Linked DNA regions of Endozoicomonas sp. GU-1. The protein of the gene in region 1 binds, or shares a complex with, the protein of each later gene. Links are inferred from orthologs where the notes say so. Each region holds a gene or a part of one and is shown on either strand. Other genes may lie near its edges.

Region 1 (4,108 bases):
CGCTTGCAATGCCGTCGCGGCATTATCAATCACCACATTGGGAACAGGGAGGTTGTCCAGCTGTTGATTTTCACTACCTGACCAATGCCACGTATTACCCGACCTTGCCAGGGTAAACGCCTCTCCTCTGCAATACAGGGCACTGCCAAGACGCTCAGCCATGTCGGTGATTGCCTGCGGCACTGGCTGATCACCAAAGATCGCAGGTTTACAGGCACGAAATATTCCTGACTTCTCTTTGGCAATCGCTTCAATGCTAAAGCCAAGGTATTCCTGATGGTCGAGCGCCACCGTGGTAATTACCGACACATCGGGGTCAATCACATTGGTAGCATCCAGTCGTCCACCCAGGCCGACTTCCATCAGTGCCACATCCACCTCCGCCCTTTTAAAGCAGTCCACGGCAGCCAGGGTGGTAAATTCAAAATAGGTTAGCCATGTCGTTTTTCGACCTTCATTGATCTTCTCAAAAGCATCACATAGCCAGTCATCACTGACCTGTTCGCCATTAATGCGAATTCTTTCGTTAAACTTGAGAAAATGAGGTGATGTAAATAGACCTACCTTGTAACCAGCAGCCAGCAAAACAGCTTCAAGAACGGCCAGCGTCGAGCCTTTGCCATTGGTGCCCCCCACGGTGATAATGAACGGCGCAGGCTTGAGCAAATCCAGCCTGTCACCCACCAGCCGAATCCGGTCCAGCCCAAAGTCGATGTCATGCTCCGGACGAGTTTCTTCCATCCAGGTTAACCACTGTGCAAGGCTTTTTTCTTTCTTTTCAAACGAGGACAACGTCACATCTCCAGACGTATGCATTCCCACGCAGAGCGACGGTGTTGCGAAAGGCCTTAAAAAGAAGTGAACCACAAAGACACGGAGGCACAAAGAAAGCCATTTTGTTTGCTGAGCGTAGCTCAGGCAAGCCCAGAAAAAACTTTGTGTCTTTGTGCCTTTGTGGTTCAAGGCTTTTATAACTTTTGCAACACCCCCAGAGCGCGGGAACAAAATATAGAGAAAAGGCCGGAGAAAAAACCAGCCTTAGGTTGGATTAGGCAACTTCTACTGTATCAGCAAGCGCCACATCAGCATCCGGCCTGCCCTGCATTTTCCGGCAAAGCCTGGCGATAGTGGATCGCAACTCAGAACGGGAAACGATCATATCAATAGCACCGTGATCCAGCAGGAATTCACTGCGCTGAAAGCCTTCCGGCAGCTTTTCCCGGACGGTCTGTTCAATCACCCTGGGACCGGCAAAACCAATCAGGGCACCGGGCTCAGCCATATTGATATCACCGAGCATGGCCAGACTGGCAGAAACACCGCCGTACACCGGGTCAGTCATCACTGAGATATAAGGAATACCCGCCTGACGCATTCTTTCCAGGGCCGCACTGGTTTTCGCCATCTGCATCAGGGAAAACAGGGCTTCCTGCATTCGGGCACCGCCACTGGCTGAAAAACAGATCAACGGCATCTTCTCTGCCAGGCATAACTCGGCAGCACGGGCAAACTTTTCCCCGACCACCGACCCCATGGAGCCACCCATAAAAGAAAACTCAAAGGCAACGGCCGCGACCGGAATGTCCTCGACGGTACCACGCATGGCCACCAGAGCATCTTTTTCGCCGGTCTGCTTTTGCGCCGCTGCCAGTCGATCACGGTACTTTTTTGTGTCGCGAAACTTCAGCCGGTCATTGGGCTCAAGGTCAGCAAACAGCTCAGCCTTTCCTTCCTTGTCAAGAAAGTAATCCAGTCGCGTGCGGGCACTGATTCGCATATGATGCTGGCACTTGGGACAAACACCCAGGTTTCTATCCAGCTCGGGGCGATAGAGAAAGGCCTCACACTTCACACACTTGCGCCAAAGCCCTTCTGGCACACTGCTGCTTTTCTGCGCAATAGCAGCGCGTGATAACGATGGAATCAGTTTATCGACTAACCAGTTGCTCATTCATTCGTCCTGTCATCGTCCATAGCTGAGCGCATTTCGGCAATTCGGCTGGCAACGCGGTCAATGGAGGCCTGTCCCTCATTGCCATACTGAGCCAGCTCAGATACCAGCACACTGCCCGCAATAACGCCGTCTGCCATTCGCCCAATGGCGGCAGCCGAGGCTCCATCGCGGATACCAAAGCCAACACACACCGGAACGTCAGCAAAACGCCGGATGTGGTTGACCCGCTCTTCAACTTCTGCCGTATTCAGGGTTGCCGCACCGGTTACCCCTTTCAGGGATACATAATAGAGATAACCACTGGCAACCCGGCAGATCTTGGCAATTCGTTCATCGGATGTGGTCGGGGTAATCAGGCTGATCATGTCAATACCACGGTTATGCAGCATATCCAGTAAATCACCTGCGGCTTCCGGTGGCAGATCCACCATCAGCACACCATCAACACCCGCCTGACTGGCCAACTCAACAAACCGCTGGTAGCCCATGATCTCTACCGGATTGAGATAGCCCATCAGGACAACCGGTGTGTCATTATCCCTTTCCCGGAACTCAGAAACCATTGCAAAAACGTCATGCAATGTAACACCGTGTGATACCGCCCGCTCATGGGCCTGGGCAATCACCGGACCATCCGCAACCGGGTCCGAGAACGGAAAGCCCAGCTCAATCATATCCGCACCATGGTCCACCAGGTGGTGCATAACCTCGAACAGTCTTGCCCGGAGGGTCACCGGCAAGAATGTAGGGTATCAGAGCTTTACGTTCACGCCCCTGCAAGGTTTCAAAGCGGGCTTTGATTCTGTTTATTTCACGACTCATGCGGTGCCCACCTTATACTTCGAGGCCATCAATAGTGGCAACGGTATGAATATCCTTATCACCACGACCAGACAGGTTACAGATAATGATCTGGTCCTGGCTCATCGTGGGTGCCAGTTTATCAACCCAGGCCAGGGCATGGGCGCTTTCCAGCGCTGGCATAATGCCTTCCAGGCGGGTCAGCTTGCGAAAGGCCGCAAGGGCTTCTTCATCCGTTGCCGCCGGGTATTGTGCACGGCCGATATCTTTCAGGTAACTGTGTTCTGGCCCAACCCCCGGATAGTCCAATCCGGCCGACACAGAGTGGCTCTCAATAATCTGGCCATGTTCGTTGGTCATCAGATAGGTTCTTGCGCCCTGCAAAACGCCCGGGCGGCCGGAACTCATCCGGGCCGCATGCTTATCGGTATCAACACCGTGTCCTGCCGCTTCAACACCATACAGCTTAACGGCTTTATCCTGAATAAATTCGTGGAACAGCCCCATGGCATTGGAACCACCACCCACACAGGCAACCAGGGCATCCGGCAGGCGGCCTTCTTTTTCCAGAATCTGCCGACGGGCTTCCCGGCCAATAATACTCTGCAGATTACGCACCATTTCAGGATAGGGTGAAGGGCCACAAACTGTGCCCAGCAGATAGAAGGTATCTTCAGGGCGTGCTACCCAATCCCTGAGTGCTTCATTAATCGCGTCTTTCAGCGTCTGGGAACCGGTTTCTACCGGTACCACGGTGGCCCCCAAAAGTTTCATGCGATAGACGTTCAATGCCTGACGTTTTACGTCCTTGGCCCCCATATAAACCACACACTCCAACCCAAGACGGGCGGCCACCGTCGCCGAGGCAACACCGTGCTGACCGGCACCGGTTTCGGCAATAATCCGGGTTTTCCCCATATGTTTGGCCAGCAGCGCCTGACCAACCGCGTGGTTGATTTTGTGGGCACCGGTATGATTGAGATCTTCACGCTTCAGGTAGATTTTTGCGCCACCCAGCGCCCGAGTCCATCGCTCAGCAAAATAGAGCGGTGAAGGACGGCCGACAAAGTCAGCCAGGTCACGATCAAAATCTTCCTGAAAGGTCTTGTCCTGCCAGAGCTCACGCCAGGTGCGATCAAGGTCTTCCAGCGCACCCATCAGGGTTTCAGCCACGAAACGTCCACCGTAACGGCCAAAATGCCCCATTAAATCCGGTTGATCGTACTTGTGTTCTTCAGAAGAAAGAACGGGGGACTCAAAAATTTCCTGATCGACCATCATCTTCCTGCCGCCTTGATAAAGGCTTTGATTTTATCGTGATCCTTAATGCCAGGCTGACTCTCTACGCCACTG
Region 2 (3,389 bases), 4.3 Mb from region 1 along the record:
ACGCAGGAACACCAAAAGTTCCTCAACCAGCATCAACTGTTTGGACCACCCGCCCTGCTGTTTTTTAATGCCAGTGGGAGTGAGTTGCCTGCACTAAAATCCCAGGGTGAAATCACCGCCTTGCAGCTGCATCAAAAGCTGACGAAACTGCTGACAGCCTCCGGAACAACTACAGATGTCTGAACTTGTCTGAAACTGGCATGAAATGCTTCGTAACTGTCGTTAACCTCCTGTAACACGCACAAACTGGACGCACTCTTGACAATGGGGCAAAATGCCAGATCAATAACGATTGCGATGTATTTCAAAGGTTAACGGCGTAGCCAGGTTAACCAAAGCAGGCTGACTACTGAAGCTCTCCCATTGGTCAGGGTCGCAACGGTGACCATTGGGGTCTTAAGAGGATAAACATGGCTGACATTCTTGTGCTCAATGGTCCAAACCTGAATTTGCTTGGCACTCGAGAGCCCGGTGTTTACGGTGCAACCACGCTTGAACAGATCTGCCAGAACCTTGTCCAGCTGGCTACTGATGCAGGCCTTCAGCTGGAAAGCTTTCAAAGCAATGCGGAACATCTACTGATAGATCGTATTCATCAGGCAGGCAAAGATGGCGTCCGCTTTATTATCATCAACCCGGCCGCTTTCACTCACACCAGTGTGGCACTGCGGGACGCACTGCTTGGGGTTGCTATTCCATTTATTGAAGTACACCTTTCGAACATCCATTGCAGGGAGCCTTTCCGTCATCACTCTTATTTCAGTGACGTTGCTGAAGGGGTTATTGCCGGACTGGGACCTAAAGGCTACGAAATGGCACTGTCTGCCGCAGTTGACAGGCTTGCCAGACAGCCGGAGCCATAAGAACGCGAGCTTTTTTTCAGAACGCGACTCCAACACAGGACAACGTTCTGATTTATGTTAATCACAGTGCAACTGCCTTAACCCCTCTTAAACAGTGGCACTGTCAGGCAAAAACTGACCAACGGGGATCCTGCACTCGCCAAGTAGAGTGTTCGATTTTTCGCAAAATCAACCAGACTGGCCAGCCAGAGCTGCCAGTACACGCATTTGAGACTGACAATGGATATCAGAAAAGTAAAAAAGCTCATTGAGCTGCTGGAAGAATCAGGTATTGATGAGCTCGAAATCCATGAGGGTGAAGAGTCCGTTCGTATCAGCCGTTACTCGAAAAATGCACCTGTAGCCGCCGCCCCCATTGCCTATCCGGCTGCTGCACCAGCCCCGGCTCCGGCTGCTGCCCCCGCTGCCACTGAAGCAGCTGCACCTGCTATTGCTGAGCCTGTCGTTTCGGGCCATCAGGTCAAGTCTCCCATGGTTGGTACTTTCTACGGTGCTCCGTCACCGGATGCGCCTGACTTCGCCAAAGTCGGCCAGCAGGTTAAGGAAGGTGATGTACTCTGCATTGTTGAAGCCATGAAGATGATGAATCAGATCAAGGCGGACAAATCCGGCACTATTGATGCCGTTCTGGTAGAGAATGGTCAGCCTGTTGAGTTCGACCAGCCCCTGTTCACTATTGTCTGATAATCGCCTGAGAATCGCGTTATGCTCGATAAAGTCGTAATAGCCAACCGGGGCGAAATTGCTCTCAGAATATTAAGGGCCTGCAAAGAGCTGGGCATCAAGACCGTTGCGGTTCACTCCAAGGCCGATGCTGACCTTATGCATCTGCACCTGGCGGATGAGTCCGTCTGTATCGGTCCAAACAACCCGGCAGACAGCTATCTCAATATTCCTGCCATCATCAGTGCCGCCGAGGTGACTCACGCCACCGCGATTCACCCGGGTTACGGCTTCCTGTCAGAAAATGCAGATTTTGCTGAACAGGTAGAACGCAGTGGCTTTACCTTTATCGGGCCTTCTGCCGACGTTATCCGCCTGATGGGGGACAAAGTCTCAGCGATCAAAGCCATGCAGAAAGCCGGTGTTCCCACGGTTCCTGGCTCTAATGGCTCTCTCACTGACGATCACAGCCGCACCATGGCTATTGCCCGGGATATTGGTTATCCGGTGATCATCAAGGCTGCCGGCGGTGGCGGTGGCCGCGGTATGCGCGTGGTCTACAACGAAGAAGACCTGATCAGCTCCGTCGCCCTGACCAAATCAGAAGCCGGTGCGGCATTCAACAATGATACGGTTTACCTGGAGAAATTCCTGCAAAACCCACGTCATGTGGAGTTCCAGGTGCTGGCCGATGGCCAGGGTAACGCCATTCATCTGGGTGACCGCGACTGCTCTTTGCAACGTCGTCATCAGAAGGTTATTGAAGAAGCACCTGCGCCCGGCATTCCGGAAGAGAAGCGTCAGGAAGTGGCCAGTGCCTGTACCCGTGCCTGCATTGAGCTGGGCTACAAAGGCGCTGGAACCTTTGAATTCCTGTATGAAAACGGTGAGTTCTATTTCATTGAAATGAACACCCGGGTTCAGGTTGAGCACCCGGTGACCGAACTGATCAGCGGCATTGATATTGTCAAAGAGCAGCTGAGAATTGCCAGCGGCCTGCCTCTGAGCGTTGAACAGGACGATATCGAACTCAAAGGCCACGCCTTCGAATGTCGTATCAACGCCGAAGATCCAAAAACCTTTATGCCATCACCAGGCAAGGTTTTGCAGTTCCATGCACCGGGTGGTAACGGTGTTCGCGTGGATAGCCATCTGTACAACGGCTACAGCGTTCCCCCTTACTATGACTCCCTGATCGCCAAGATCATCAGTTATGGTCCGGATCGTGAAACGGCTCTTATCCGGATGAAGAACGCACTGGATGAAACCGTTATTGAAGGGATTAAAACCAATATTCCTCTTCATCAGACGTTGGTGACTGATCCTCACTTCAAAGAAGGCGGTGTCAGTATTCACTATCTGGAAAAGAAACTGGCTGAGTGATTTCCCGTTTTTTTGCTCTTTGGCAAGGCCCTCTCCCACAGGAGATGGCCTTTCTTTTTATTGGGCGATCAACCAGCAAATGTTTATGAAATACCGGTGCTCAGCTACAATAAGTCGCCTATGTTCCATGAATTTCTTTCCTGAAGAACAGGTCTGAATTCTTATTGCTTTTCATTCTGGGTAACACAATGTCTTGGATTCAAGTCAGACTGGACACAACTTCTGACCATGCTGAAATTCTGGAAGACCTGCTTCTGGAAGCCGGTGCCTGTGCGGTCACCCTGCAGGATGCAAAAGATCAACCGGTCTATGAACCAGAGCTGGGTACCACACCGCTGTGGACCAACACCGTTGTTGTTGGCTTGTTTGATGCCCAGACCCGCATCGATGATATCATACCCTTTCTCAAAGAACATGCCGGACTGAACCCTTTCCCTGATAACAAGGTCGAACTGGTGGAAGATAAAGACTGGGAAAGAG

What was found. The genes of interacting proteins can lie anywhere in the genome.
Region 2: the proteins of accD (region 1) and accB are in contact, whole or in part, in a solved structure (PDB 8UXZ), measured with the Escherichia coli proteins. The link is inferred for Endozoicomonas sp. GU-1 from one-to-one orthologs.

What each region holds. Positions count from the first base shown.
Region 1 is NZ_CP114771.1:1,065,456-1,069,563, forward strand. The notes cover bases 1-2,957. They hold accD (acetyl-CoA carboxylase, carboxyltransferase subunit beta), read right to left. Parts: upstream 1,952-2,957; coding sequence 1,049-1,951; downstream 1-1,048. Other genes in these bases: folC (bifunctional tetrahydrofolate synthase/dihydrofolate synthase), read right to left, coding at 1-792; trpB (tryptophan synthase subunit beta), read right to left, coding at 2,789-2,957. In the rest of the region: more of trpB, read right to left, coding at 2,958-3,961; O3276_RS04225 (phosphoribosylanthranilate isomerase), read right to left, coding at 4,033-4,108.
Region 2 is NZ_CP114771.1:5,340,840-5,344,228, reverse strand. Bases 1-2,814 are described here. They hold accB (acetyl-CoA carboxylase biotin carboxyl carrier protein), read left to right. Parts: upstream 1-1,082; coding sequence 1,083-1,547; downstream 1,548-2,814. Other genes in these bases: accC (acetyl-CoA carboxylase biotin carboxylase subunit), read left to right, coding at 1,569-2,814; aroQ (type II 3-dehydroquinate dehydratase), read left to right, coding at 411-863; dsbD (protein-disulfide reductase DsbD), read left to right, coding at 1-183. Also shown: more of accC, read left to right, coding at 2,815-2,909; prmA (50S ribosomal protein L11 methyltransferase), read left to right, coding at 3,098-3,389. UniProt on the Escherichia coli protein: This protein is a component of the acetyl coenzyme A carboxylase complex; first, biotin carboxylase catalyzes the carboxylation of the carrier protein and then the transcarboxylase transfers the carboxyl group to form malonyl-CoA.